3 regions of the Paenibacillus sp. CFBP 13594 genome follow, and region 3 is predicted to be linked to each of the others. Evidence: a T-box and tRNA genes for the amino acid it is inferred to sense, from the RefSeq annotation. Region 3 holds a T-box; the other regions hold tRNA genes.
What was found. The T-box of region 3 lies ahead of argS (arginine--tRNA ligase). A T-box ahead of a tRNA ligase gene usually reads a tRNA of that ligase, here a tRNA-Arg.
Positions count from the first base shown of each region.

Region 1 (4,435 bases), on a different contig from region 3:
ATTGATAAGGGCCCTTAGCTCAGTTGGTTAGAGCGCACCTCTGATAAGGGTGAGGCCGGTGGTTCGAGTCCACCAGGGCCCATAGCAAGACCACAACAAGAAATACACAGAGTATGGGGCCATAGCTCAGCTGGGAGAGCGCCTGCCTTGCAAGCAGGAGGTCAGCGGTTCGATCCCGCTTGGCTCCACCATTCCCTGATAGCTCAGTTGGTAGAGCACTCGACTGTTAATCGAGTTGTCACAGGTTCGAGCCCTGTTCGGGGAGCCAGTAAGGCCCGTTGGTCAAGGGGTTAAGACACCTCCCTTTCACGGAGGTAACAGGGGTTCGAATCCCCTACGGGTCATAGCAATATCTATTGCTTCAACAAGGGATGAGAATCCCAAAGGTTCGTCGGAGGATGCACTTCGTTAGCAACAGCTTCGCAGTCTCGAACGAAGTGAGAGTATCCCCTACGGGTCATATTATGGAGGCTTAGCTCAGCTGGGAGAGCATCTGCCTTACAAGCAGAGGGTCGGGGGTTCGATCCCCTCAGCCTCCACCATATAACTTTATAACGACGCGGGGTGGAGCAGCCCGGTAGCTCGTCGGGCTCATAACCCGAAGGCCGCAGGTTCAAATCCTGCCCCCGCAATTATACTTTCCTTTGAGAAAGTGATCTGGAACCGTGGTGTAGTTGGCCTAACATGCCTGCCTGTCACGCAGGAGATCGCGGGTTCGAATCCCGTCGGTTCCGCCATTTTTTTTAATGTAGTAAGGCTCGGTAGCTCAGTCGGTAGAGCAGAGGACTGAAAATCCTCGTGTCGGCGGTTCGATTCCGTCCCGAGCCACCATTTATAACACCATGTAATACGCCGGTGTAGCTCAACTGGTAGAGCAACTGACTTGTAATCAGTAGGTTGGGGGTTCAAGTCCTCTCGCCGGCACCATGTAATCCTGGAGGATTAGCGAAGCGGCCAAACGCATCAGACTGTAAATCTGCTCCCGTACGGGTTCGGTGGTTCGAATCCATCATCCTCCACCAGTTTTCTATGAGTCATTAGCTCAGTTGGTAGAGCACCTGACTTTTAATCAGGGTGTCGAAGGTTCGAGCCCTTCATGACTCACCATTATATGCGCGTGTGGCGGAATTGGCAGACGCACTAGACTTAGGATCTAGCGTCTTTGACGTGGGGGTTCAAGTCCCTCCACGCGCATCCCTTATTTGCGGAAGTGGCTCAGCGGTAGAGCATCGCCTTGCCAAGGCGAGGGTCGCGGGTTCGATTCCCGTCTTCCGCTCCAATATTTTGCGCCCTTAGCTCAGCTGGATAGAGCGTTTGACTACGAATCAAAAGGCCGGGAGTTCGAATCTCTCAGGGCGCGCCATTATAACTTCATATTTTGCCGGCGTGGCGGAATGGCAGACGCGCTCGACTCAAAATCGAGTGGGAAACCGTGGAGGTTCGAGTCCTCTCGCCGGTATAGATAACGGGATGTAGCTCAGCTTGGTAGAGCACCTGGTTTGGGACCAGGGGGTCGCATGTTCAAATCGTGTCATCCCGATTGTTGTTATGCGGGTGTAGTTCAATGGTAGAACTTTAGCCTTCCAAGCTAATAGCGTGGGTTCGATTCCCATCACCCGCTTATATATTGATAAAGAAAGAGATGGTATTCACCGTCTCTTTCTTTTTTTTGCATTCACAGGCATATTGATCATGATTGTATATGAAGATCACGGATTATATGGCTGATTAGCATGTACCATCAAGTATTCCATCCTCACGATAATATTCCCTCTCTTTTAAGTCTGTTCTTAGTCATTGTGGAAGTGTTCAAATAGAGAAGGTCTAACACATGTTCGAACACAAGAATATCTTTTTTTACAATATTTCATAAAAACGCTTACAAAAATAGCTTGCGTAAATCATTAACCTGTAATACCATATCAATTAAGCGCTTAACCTTTAGGGGTAAGGCGCTTAAACTTAACGTAGATTAAGCGCTTAACCCGTAAAGGAAAGGACGGCGATCAAATTCATGAAAACAATTCGACTGACGATGGCTCAGGCACTGCTTCGATACTTGGATCAGCAATATATCTCGGTTGACGGGGTGGAAACCAAGTTTGTGAAGGGAATCATCGGTATTTTTGGACATGGCAATGTAACAGGCATTGGAGAAGCGCTGGAGCGCAGTCCGGGAAGCCTGACGTATATGCAAGGCAAGAACGAACAAGGCATGGTGCATACGGCAGCGGCTTATGCCAAGCAGAAGAACCGTAAACAGATCTATGCATGTACAACATCCATTGGACCTGGTGCTTTGAATATGATAACAGCGGCAGCTACTGCAACGGTGAACCGGATTCCGGTTTTATTGCTTCCAGGAGATAACTTTGCTACACGGGAACCAGACCCGGTACTTCAGCAGTTGGAAGTGAGCAGTGATTATACAATCTCAGCCACTGATCCATTCAAAGCCGTCAGCAAGTACTGGGATCGCATTGTTCGTCCCGAACAGCTGATGATTGCTGTTACACAGGCGATGCGTGTGCTAACCGATCCAGCAGAGACGGGAGCAGTAACGCTCGCATTGCCGCAGGATGTGCAGGCAGAGGCGTACGATTATCCAGAATCGTTCTTTGCCCGCAAAGTACATTATCTGGATCGTCGCCCCCCGGTACAGGCAGCCATTGAACGGGCAACGGAGCAGATTGCCCGTGGCAGAAAGCCGCTTCTCGTTGCAGGCGGCGGTGTGTTGTACTCTGAGGCGTCCGTTCAACTCGTGGGGTTCGCCGAGGCATTTGGCATTCCGATCGCCGAGACGCAGGCGGGCAAGAGCGCAGTCTCTTGGGACCACCCACTGAATGTGGGGGCCATCGGGGTTACCGGCTCTCTGGCAGCCAATAGGCTGGCGAGAGAAGCAGACGTTGTGATCGGCGTCGGAACGCGGTTCTCGGATTTCACGACGGCGTCCCGCTCTGCTTTTCAACATCCAGAAGCGTCATTCATCAACATCAACCTGAACAGTATGGATGCCGCCAAGTTAGGCGGAGAAGCCATTCTGGCAGATGCTCGCGAAGGATTGCAGGCTTTGCAGAAGGAATTGCAGGAAAGACAATACCGAAGTGCATATGGCCCATCCGAAGTTGCTGATCTCCGCGCTGAATGGAATGCAGAAGTGGATCGGCTGTATGCAGCTCAACATGAAGCAGGGCTGGCACAGACTACAGCAGTTGGCATCGTTAACCGGACCATTGATCCATCTTCCGTCATAGTGTGTGCGGCAGGCAGTCTGCCGGGTGATCTACATCGTCTGTGGCGTGCGGCTGAACCAAAGACGTATCACATGGAGTATGGGTTCTCCTGTATGGGGTACGAGGTAAGTGGAGCGTTCGGAGCAGCACTTGCCGAGCCGGATCGTGAAGTGTACGCCATGGTAGGAGATGGCAGTTATCTGATGCTGCATTCGGAGTTTGTGACCAGTTTGCAGGAACAGAAGAAGATGACTGTTTTATTATTCAACAACAATGGATTCCAATGTATTCATAATTTGCAGCGGGAACATGGTAGTGACGGGTTCGGCAATGAGTTCCGTTATCGGGAATCCGAGAGTGGACGACTGACCGGGGATTACATGCCAATGGACTTTGCAGCTCACGCCCGAAGCATGGGAGCCAAATCCTATAGAGCGGAGACAGCAGAACAGCTGGAACAAGCACTCCGAGATGCGAAGAACGAAACAGTGAGTACGTTGATTGAGATTCCGGTCGTGCCTGGAACCAACGCAGGTGGATACGAGTCATGGTGGAATGTAGGTGTGCCAGAAGTATCTGCCGAGGAGAAGGTAGTTCATGCTCATCACACCATGCAAGCCAACCGTGCCAAAGCAAGACCGATTTAATCCGGGTTAATATAGTGAACCACAATGTTGAACGACAAAGGAGACGTGGAGCAATGAGCAAGCTGCCATTCCAGCTTGGGATTCATCCGATCAATTGGGTCGGTGAAGATGTGAAGGAGCATGGTGATGCGACAACGTGTGCACAGATTCTGGATGACATTCAGCGTCTTGGGCTGACAGGCACAGAGATGGGACGTAAATATCCTACCGATCCTGCTATATTGCGTGAGGAATTGAGTAAAAGGAATATCAATCTGGTCTCCCAGTGGAAATCCGTACTGTTCTCCGATCCGGCGTATCGTCAGTCCGAGCTGGACAGTTATCGCAGACATGCGGAGTTTCTGCAATCCATGGGCAGTAAGGTGATCAGTACGGCGGAGGTAGGCGGGTCACTTCATTTTGATCCAAGACGAACTCCGCATGAAAAAGAAGTGCTTAGACTCAGCGGATCGGAATGGCATATCCTTGCTGAAGGGTTGAACGAAGCAGGAGCTATCGCCCATGAACACGGGTTGAAGCTTACGTACCATCATCATGGAGGCACAGTGGTCGAGC
Region 1 is NZ_JACYVQ010000021.1:29,357-33,791, reverse strand. It holds tRNA gene IFU39_RS31985 (tRNA-Ile) at 9-82, shown strand; tRNA gene IFU39_RS31980 (tRNA-Ala) at 116-191, shown strand; tRNA gene IFU39_RS31975 (tRNA-Asn) at 193-268, shown strand; tRNA gene IFU39_RS31970 (tRNA-Glu) at 273-344, shown strand; tRNA gene IFU39_RS31965 (tRNA-Val) at 467-542, shown strand; tRNA gene IFU39_RS31960 (tRNA-Met) at 559-632, shown strand; tRNA gene IFU39_RS31955 (tRNA-Asp) at 660-737, shown strand; tRNA gene IFU39_RS31950 (tRNA-Phe) at 756-831, shown strand; tRNA gene IFU39_RS31945 (tRNA-Thr) at 852-927, shown strand; tRNA gene IFU39_RS31940 (tRNA-Tyr) at 937-1,022, shown strand; tRNA gene IFU39_RS31935 (tRNA-Lys) at 1,032-1,107, shown strand; tRNA gene IFU39_RS31930 (tRNA-Leu) at 1,114-1,194, shown strand; tRNA gene IFU39_RS31925 (tRNA-Gly) at 1,205-1,279, shown strand; tRNA gene IFU39_RS31920 (tRNA-Arg) at 1,287-1,363, shown strand; tRNA gene IFU39_RS31915 (tRNA-Leu) at 1,381-1,459, shown strand; tRNA gene IFU39_RS31910 (tRNA-Pro) at 1,467-1,540, shown strand; tRNA gene IFU39_RS31905 (tRNA-Gly) at 1,551-1,621, shown strand; gene iolD (3D-(3,5/4)-trihydroxycyclohexane-1,2-dione acylhydrolase (decyclizing)) at 2,015-3,880, shown strand; gene iolE (myo-inosose-2 dehydratase) at 3,934-4,435, shown strand, end outside.
Region 1: it encodes a tRNA-Arg, which carries the amino acid that the T-box ahead of argS (arginine--tRNA ligase) is inferred to sense. The anticodon was not compared.

Region 2 (4,435 bases), on a different contig from region 3:
GGTCCTGGGAGAGTAGGACGCCGCCAAGCGATTTCCCTTTGGGGTATTTTTTTTGCCCCCCTTGCAAAGGAATAAGGGATATATATTAGGGCCCTTAGCTCAGTTGGTTAGAGCGCACCTCTGATAAGGGTGAGGCCGGTGGTTCGAGTCCACCAGGGCCCATAGCAAGACCACAACAAGAAATACACAGAGTATGGGGCCATAGCTCAGCTGGGAGAGCGCCTGCCTTGCAAGCAGGAGGTCAGCGGTTCGATCCCGCTTGGCTCCACCATTCCCTGATAGCTCAGTTGGTAGAGCACTCGACTGTTAATCGAGTTGTCACAGGTTCGAGCCCTGTTCGGGGAGCCATATGGAGAGGTGTCCGAGCTGGCCGAAGGAGCACGATTGGAAATCGTGTAGGCGTCACAAGCGTCTCGAGGGTTCGAATCCCTCTCTCTCCGCCAGATAATTTTTTAGCAAGGCCCGTTGGTCAAGGGGTTAAGACACCTCCCTTTCACGGAGGTAACAGGGGTTCGAATCCCCTACGGGTCATATTATGGAGGCTTAGCTCAGCTGGGAGAGCATCTGCCTTACAAGCAGAGGGTCGGGGGTTCGATCCCCTCAGCCTCCACCATATAACTTTATAACGACGCGGGGTGGAGCAGCCCGGTAGCTCGTCGGGCTCATAACCCGAAGGCCGCAGGTTCAAATCCTGCCCCCGCAATTATACTTTCCTTGAGAAAGTACTATGGAACCGTGGTGTAGTTGGCCTAACATGCCTGCCTGTCACGCAGGAGATCGCGGGTTCGAATCCCGTCGGTTCCGCCATTTTTAATAAAATATACACCGTGCCGGTGTAGCTCAACTGGTAGAGCAACTGACTTGTAATCAGTAGGTTGGGGGTTCAAGTCCTCTCGCCGGCACCATTTTTAGTATTTACATATGAATTTGTGATAGAATGTATATTACAAGTTAAATTGGTAATACTAAGATTCTCTTAGTGGATGAATGGCTTACTCTATGGCGGTCGTGGCGAAGTGGTTAACGCACCGGTTTGTGGATCCGGCATTCGGGGGTTCAATTCCCCTCGATCGCCCCATGATTTTTTAATGGGGATTAGCCAAGCGGTAAGGCAACGGACTTTGACTCCGTCATGCATAGGTTCAAATCCTATATCCCCAGCCATTTCATTACGAGTCATTAGCTCAGTTGGTAGAGCACCTGACTTTTAATCAGGGTGTCGAAGGTTCGAGCCCTTCATGACTCACCATTATATTTTGCGGTCGTGGCGGAATTGGCAGACGCGCACGGTTCAGGTCCGTGTGGGCTAACCCCCCGTGGAGGTTCGAGTCCTCTCGACCGCACCATATGTTTTGCGGAAGTGGCTCAGCGGTAGAGCATCGCCTTGCCAAGGCGAGGGTCGCGGGTTCGATTCCCGTCTTCCGCTCCAATATTTTGCGCCCTTAGCTCAGCTGGATAGAGCGTTTGACTACGAATCAAAAGGCCGGGAGTTCGAATCTCTCAGGGCGCGCCATTATTCTCATAAGTATCGGGATGTAGCTCAGCTTGGTAGAGCACCTGGTTTGGGACCAGGGGGTCGCATGTTCAAATCGTGTCATCCCGATTTTTTTTATTTGCGGGTGTAGTTCAATGGTAGAACTTTAGCCTTCCAAGCTAATAGCGTGGGTTCGATTCCCATCACCCGCTTCCTAGTAACATATAGAAGAGCCTTTGCTTATAGCAAGGGCTTTTTTGTTTTCACCTATAAGAAGAGGTGATTTTCAGAAAACCAGAGTTTAATGTGAGTAGTCAACTCGAGTTGAACAGATGAAATAGATAAGCAAAAATCTTAACTGTTGATAAACGTAGAATTACTTAATTAACTGATTTTAATTCGTTCTCTACACAAAAAAAGACAAGTCCCTCTCCTACGATATCCGCAGGAAGAGGAACTTGTCTTTTTAATTAGAGCCAGCGATTAGTATCTTTCCAAAATAGTCTGTGTCTTCAAGCCATCGGCCGGAATCAGCCAGTTTTTGTTCTCCAGCAATTGCAGCAGTTGAGTACGCAGACCGGATACGGCTACAGTATCATCGGTTTTGAAAGAAACCTCTACGATATTCTCAATACCTGTACCTGCTGCGTCACGGATTGGCCATACTTCGAGTGTAAGCTCTTGACCATTCCATGTACCTTCATAACGTTGGAATGTGATTGGGCCATATGCACGGGATTGAGTCAGTTGTTGTTTACCCCAGTTGGAAGCAGACCAGTTCTTCAATTTGCCCGGAAGCTTGTCCAGTAACATGTTCAGGGCATCTTGCTGGGAAGGAAGTTGAACACCTGTCGCTTTGGTATCGACTTTTTTGGTGTTGGAGAAGCTCAGTGTCTGTTTGCCGTATCCCCAATCAATCTCAGCCTCGTAGTTATCATCTGATATGTTGAATCCTTCTTGGTTAGCCAGGGTAAGCGCTGCGTTGATGTCGCCATTGATTACAGGGTAGCGTTTTTTATAAGTCAATTCGTAGTTATTTTTGTCATCCTTTTTGCGAAAACGAACGTTCCATCCTTGTTGATCCAATCCGAGAGCATTGGTGTCGAAGTACTCTACGTTAATGTTTCTTGGCGTGGAACTCAGGCCGAGTGTCTGAATCACTTCACTGCGTGGTGTCCCATCTATATTCAATACAAGTTCCGGCTTGGCCAGAAACTTTACTTCATAAGCAGGAACGGCATTGGCAGCAGCTGAAGCCTGGGGTGCTCCCAGAAATGTCATTCCACTTCCCAATGTTACGATGCTCAGCATCAATGAGGCGGTTACCTTTTTCCACTTTTTCAAAACCAATCACTCTCCTAATCTGGATTAACGTACAGACTCACTTTATCGCCCGAATATATGAAAGCGATTAAAGGGGAGCGCACATTGCGTTAATCCTGCATAGATTTGATGAATGGTAAACGATAGTTTATAGCGGATCAGGGCAATCTGCCATGGAAAATGGGGGAGCCGTGACTCACCTTTCGAAGCACTTCTTTGAAGCGGTTTACCTGAACGGAAGGGTGGCGGTCCTTGTTATGTACCGTATAGATATGGCGCGGCGCTTGCTCTCCGGGAATGGGAAGAACTTGAATGAGCCCGTGCTGTTCCTCCCACTGTACCGCCATCCGAGACATGAATGAGACATGCCCCCCGATTAACACGAGCTGTTTGATCGCTTCCAGGGAATCCATCTCCACGGTACTCCTCAAACGAATGTCATGTTGCGCAAGCCATTGATTGGTTAACCGTCGAGTACTGGATTCATTGCCATGTAAGGCAAAAGGAATCTGCGCGATATGATCAGGTGTTAATGCATCCTTCTGGGCCAACCCATGTTGTGGAGAACAGATCAATACTAAGTCGTCTTCACACAGCGTCTCAGCTTGCAGGGCGGGTCCAACAAATGGCTCGGAAGAGATCACCCCCAGATCAATCTGATGCCGAATTAACATCTCGCGAATAACAGGTGATGGTTTGACGGATAGGACGATACGAATGCCCGGGAACTCCTGAGAAAAGGTGTTGAGTATGCTGGGCAACAGATATGTAGCCGGTACATAGCTTGCCCCAATGTGCAGGGTGCCCCGATAGAGACTGTCATATTCTTTCACTACCCGCCTTGCCTCTTGGGTTAGAGCATTGATTTTGACGGAATAGTGGAGCAGGGCTTGTCCGGCCTCAGTTAGAAAGGTCTTGCCACTGCGTGATTCGAATAATCGCACGCCCATCTCTTCCTCCAATGACTTCATATGAAATGTAACGGTGGGTTGTTTGATCCCCAGTAATTCGGCCACGCTTGTCATGTGATGATGCTTGTCGATCAGCTCAACAATTTGCAATTTGATCAGATTCAATGTCCCAGCACTCCTCTCACTTCTACTAACCCCAATATATAAGATGATCTAATGTTTTTCATAAAGACGGAGAGTACAGAACCAATCTGAAGAAGCGAAGCGTTCGCCTTTATCCCCGGATTTCTCCCTTTAAAAAGGGAGTATAAGAAATCTGGGGATAACAGCGATCGGAAGATGGTGCTGTAATCGAAGCGAAAACATGAAAATTAATTTAGTTCACCTACTATAGATTTAATCTATGAACATCAACAGAATTCATCTAAAAAGTTAATTCCAATTTTACATACAAGACATACAACTCGCGAAAGCGGACGTTAGACTGAGAACAGTGCAAGAGATCAAGTAACAGAAGACAGGCAGGGATGCTTATGAAATTAGAGATGACAGGAATTCAAAAATCATTTAATCAAACACCCGCACTGCTGCCGACAGATCTAACGCTTGAACATGGAAAGTTCACGACACTGCTCGGTCCATCAGGCTGTGGCAAAACAACACTGCTCCGCATGTTGGCCGGGCTGGAACAGCCGGACGCGGGGGAGATTCGTGCAGATGGTCAGTG
Region 2 is NZ_JACYVQ010000009.1:263,693-268,127, reverse strand. It holds partial or broken rRNA gene rrf (5S ribosomal RNA) at 1-29, shown strand, start outside; tRNA gene IFU39_RS25800 (tRNA-Ile) at 89-162, shown strand; tRNA gene IFU39_RS25795 (tRNA-Ala) at 196-271, shown strand; tRNA gene IFU39_RS25790 (tRNA-Asn) at 273-348, shown strand; tRNA gene IFU39_RS25785 (tRNA-Ser) at 352-443, shown strand; tRNA gene IFU39_RS25780 (tRNA-Glu) at 460-531, shown strand; tRNA gene IFU39_RS25775 (tRNA-Val) at 538-613, shown strand; tRNA gene IFU39_RS25770 (tRNA-Met) at 630-703, shown strand; tRNA gene IFU39_RS25765 (tRNA-Asp) at 730-807, shown strand; tRNA gene IFU39_RS25760 (tRNA-Thr) at 830-905, shown strand; tRNA gene IFU39_RS25755 (tRNA-His) at 1,003-1,078, shown strand; tRNA gene IFU39_RS25750 (tRNA-Gln) at 1,090-1,164, shown strand; tRNA gene IFU39_RS25745 (tRNA-Lys) at 1,174-1,249, shown strand; tRNA gene IFU39_RS25740 (tRNA-Leu) at 1,259-1,346, shown strand; tRNA gene IFU39_RS25735 (tRNA-Gly) at 1,355-1,429, shown strand; tRNA gene IFU39_RS25730 (tRNA-Arg) at 1,437-1,513, shown strand; tRNA gene IFU39_RS25725 (tRNA-Pro) at 1,530-1,603, shown strand; tRNA gene IFU39_RS25720 (tRNA-Gly) at 1,616-1,686, shown strand; gene IFU39_RS25715 (CYTH domain-containing protein) at 1,958-2,818, opposite strand; gene IFU39_RS25710 (LysR family transcriptional regulator) at 2,956-3,873, opposite strand; gene IFU39_RS25705 (ABC transporter ATP-binding protein) at 4,242-4,435, shown strand, end outside.
Region 2: it encodes a tRNA-Arg, which carries the amino acid that the T-box ahead of argS (arginine--tRNA ligase) is inferred to sense. The anticodon was not compared.

Region 3 (4,435 bases):
CAAAATGGAATGGCTTCGCACCTGTAATCCCTACAGTCAAATGTGAGGTGGAGATGGATCTGTTGCTTCGCAGTGGGGCAGACGTGCATGTACGTGATTCAGCTTCTGAAGCAGGTAAGCCAGCTCACCAAGAGCATCATGTGCATACGGAAACCTGTGGTACACATGGCTGCAATCATGGACATGAACATACTGATCATACAGTCCAAGGCGATGATACGAATACTGACGCATCCCATAGCCCTGTCCATGCCCACAGTCACGAGCATTCCGCTCCTCATGCATCACACGAACATGTCATGGTATATACGCATTATTTCAGTCAACCGGTGAACAGCGAGGCGTTTGAACAATTTTTATCCGCATTGCCACGTGATGTGTATCGAGCAAAAGGCATTTTATCGTTTAGTGACACGGCGAGTCGCTTCTGGTTCCAGTATGCCTACCGTGAATCGGACTACATGAAGATCACACCTCAGGGAGATGTCCCTAATGTTGCTGTGTTTATAGGTGAACATTTTGACCAAACTGTCATTCGTGACCAATTACTGGAATTGGAAGCGATAAAGTAGGTTAGATGATTCAATATTCCTCCGAACTGGGTATTAAGATGCATAGCAAACTTTGCCTGGGAGGTAACTTTAAATGACACAACAACAATATCAACAATGTATCGATGCTTGCCTGGAGTGCATGAATGCATGCAACGTATGTTACATATCGAGTCTGAAAGAATATGATCTGGCAATGTTGCGTGATTGCATTCGTTTGAATCGGGAATGTGCGGAGATCTGCAGTTTTGCTGCACAAGCGATGACACGTGGAAGTGATTTCATTGCTGAAATATGCGAATTGTGTGTGAAAGCTTGTGAAGCTTGCGCCGCAGAGTGTGGCAAACACCACCATGATCACTGCCAAGCATGTGCAGAGGCTTGCCGCAGATGTGCAGAAGCTTGCCGATTGATGGCAGCAGTAGCGTAAATATTATTTCACTGGAATATATAATTAAAACAGATAATGACCGTTGTCCCCTAAGGGAAGGCAGTGAACACAAGCATCTGAGACGATGTGCCTATGTGTTGCCTTTCAGTAGGGGATTTTTAATGCAGGTTGCCAAGTCTGATCGTGGTATGTATAATGATGGCAATGAATTGAAATGAAGAATATCAATGATCGGGAGAGTAGCCAGATCCATACATGACAGCGAGCCGGGAGAGGTGGAAGCCGGTATGACATGACCTGAGTGAACCGCACCCGTGAGATGGTTATCCGAAAAGATGTACGTATCCCAATTGGGGATAGGCCAGATCTGTCTGAGGGTAACCCGGCTTGCGACCGTTATACGCATCGAGCGGAACAGGTTCTACGGGTATGCATGTTGATGCATATGAAGAGCAGCCTGTTCACCTAGAGTGGTACCGCGGGAACTGTTAAGTCAGCTCTCGTCTCTTATGTAGAGACGAGAGCTTTTTTGTGTTTATTTTTAGCCACTAATGAATGGATAAGGAGTGTTAGACATGTTGATGAAGCAGGCTGCGGCCGATATTGCCCCTTTAACGGGATTGAATGAACAAGAGGTTATGAGATTATTGGAAGTTCCACCACAAGCGGAGATGGGTGATGCAGCATTCCCTTGTTTTGCATTGGCGAAGTCATTAAAAAAAGCACCGGCAGTCATTGCCACTGAGCTCGCAACGGGATTACAGGCATCTGGAATTGAAGCGACTCCCGCCGGGCCGTATGTAAATATCCGTTTCAATCGGGAGAAGCTCGCGCCGAATCTGCTGAAAGAACTGGGGAATGCGGCATTTGGTAAGCTTCAGCTTGGTCAAGGTTCGCGTGTTGTGATTGATATGTCTTCCCCTAACATCGCAAAACCCTTCGGAATCGGACATTTGCGTTCTACTGTAATCGGTGCAGCACTGTATCGGTTGTATAACGAAGCAGGTTATACCTCCGTAAGTGTGAATCATCTGGGAGACTGGGGAACCCAGTTTGGCAAGCAGATCGCAGCATACAAACGGTGGGGCAATGATGAAGCGCTGCAGGCAGACCCGATCCGTACTTCTCTGGAGCTGTACGTGCGCTTCCACGATGAGGCGGAGAACGATCCTTCACTGGAGATTGAGGCACGCGAGTGGTTCCGCAAGCTGGAGCAAGGAGATGATGAGGCACAGCGGTTATGGGCATTCTTTGTGGAAGTGAGCATGAAGGAATTCAACCGGATGTATGAACGTCTGAATGTACAGTTCGACCATACGCTGGGAGAGAGCTTTTACAATGACAAGATGGGCGCAGTGGTTGAAGAACTCAAGACAAAAGGTTTACTTGAAGAGAGTGACGGAGCACTCGTGGTACGCTTAGAGGATGAGAACATGCCCCCGTGTCTGATTATCAAAAAAGATGGAACAACGATCTATCCTACACGGGATTTGGCTACGGCGGTTTATCGTCATGAGGTGATGAAGGCAGATCGGTTGTTATACGTGGTCGGAGGCGAGCAGAAGTTACATTTCCGTCAGGTATTTGCGGTCCTATCCCGGATGGGTCATGAATGGTCTGCGAAGTGTGAACATATCCCGTTTGGCCTAATGCGTTTTGAGGGACGGAAAATGTCTACCCGCCGCGGTAAAGTTGTCTTTTTGCAGGAAGTGTTGGATGAGGCAGTTGCTCGTGCTTTGCAGATTATTCAGGAGAAAAACCCGAATCTGGAGAACCCTCAGAAGGTGGCTGAGGCTGTTGGTGTAGGTGCCATTGTCTTCGGTGATCTGCGGAATAATCGGTTAAACGATGTGGACTTCTCCCTGGAAGATGCCGTGAGTTTTGAAGGGGAGACCGGACCTTATGTGCAATACACCCATGCTCGGATTCAAAGTGTGCTTGCCAAGGCAGAAGAGGCGATCCGTATGGGAAATGAAAACCCATTGACTAAACCCAACCTTGCGGAAGGTGAGAATAACACAGAAACCACTTCATCCCTTATCGGAGATACCTCATGGGCATTGCTGAAACTGCTTGGTGATTATCCCGAGTATCTGGAAAAAGCAATTCATCGGAATGAGCCTTCGGTCATTGCCAAATATACAATAGATGTCGCTCAAGCGTTCAACCGCTTCTATCACGCCGAACGGATTGCGGATGCGTCATCTGATGTAAGATCCTTCCGGGTGGCATTGGCCAAACGGACTGCCGAACGACTCGCGTACAGTTTACATTTGCTAGGTGTGCAGGCCCCGGAACGGATGTGATCCCAATGACATGGAGTACACGTGGTATTTTCAAGAAGTCGGATCAAGCTACACCAGACTCATCAGTCCGAGGTATATTGCTTCAACAAGTGAGCAAGCGATTAGGTCATGCTCAGGTACTGAATCAAATTAATCTGGAAGTGAAACAGGGTGAATGTGCTGTGCTTGTTGGCAGAAACGGCTCGGGAAAAAGCACGTTGCTACGTATGTTGGCAGGTATTTTGTTACCCGATACAGGATCGATCCAGCGCACAATGAAGGGTTCTGATGGGTATGCAGTAGATGGCCTGCCACGTTTACCCTTTACATCTAGGGAGTACTTGTGGGACATGGGACGGATTCGGGGCATTCGCCCCGAAGAACTACGTGGGCGGATAAGAGAACTTAGTGAACTTTTATATCTGGATACCGCGATCGATCAGAAGTTACCCCTATTATCCAAGGGCACATTGCAAAAAGTGAATTTGATTCAGGCCCTGTTACCTGGACCGGGTGGTCTCTTGCTGTTGGATGAACCGTTGTCTGGCTTGGATATTCCAGCTCAAGAGGGCATTGTATCCTTATTGGGGCAATGGAAGGATGAAGGGACATCCATCGTTACAGCTTGTCATGAACCGTTGCTTATTGAACGTTTGGCAGACCAGGTGATTGTGTTGAAGAAAGGCCGCGTGCTCCGCTACTGGAGTCGTGAAGATATACTACAAGCTGGCGAACCCGCTGTACGTATTCAAAGTCTGACGAAAGCCGGAGAAGATCTGGCTAACGATCTATCGATTGTACAACAACCGGGAATACTGTCTTTGGTTCGTAATACAAGCTCGAAGAAATCCAATTCTTGGTTGTGGGATTGGAAAATAGTTCAACAATCAACAGATGATGTCCTCAAAAGAATTTTGGCATCCGGAGGTTCGGTTGTCTCTGTACAACAGGAGGAAAGTCAATTACATATGGAAAGTCTGCTGGAAGGACAACATCCAGCTGTACATGCGAGTCGTGGAGGTATCACGGAATCTGTGGACTTAAGCTCTTCCATGGATGATGCGGGGGGAGAAGTCGAATGATCTATCTAACCCGATATTTGTTAAGGCACCACATTCGCTCACAGAAATATTTTGCACCGGTTATCTTTTATATCATCTCCATGCTGCTAATTTATTCCTACAAACCCAACCCTATTGCCGACAGTT
Region 3 is NZ_JACYVQ010000002.1:332,610-337,044, reverse strand. It holds gene IFU39_RS08945 (CobW family GTP-binding protein) at 1-572, shown strand, start outside; gene IFU39_RS08940 (four-helix bundle copper-binding protein) at 646-981, shown strand; T-box leader at 1,161-1,453, shown strand; gene argS (arginine--tRNA ligase) at 1,518-3,248, shown strand; gene IFU39_RS08930 (ATP-binding cassette domain-containing protein) at 3,254-4,309, shown strand; gene IFU39_RS08925 (hypothetical protein) at 4,306-4,435, shown strand, end outside.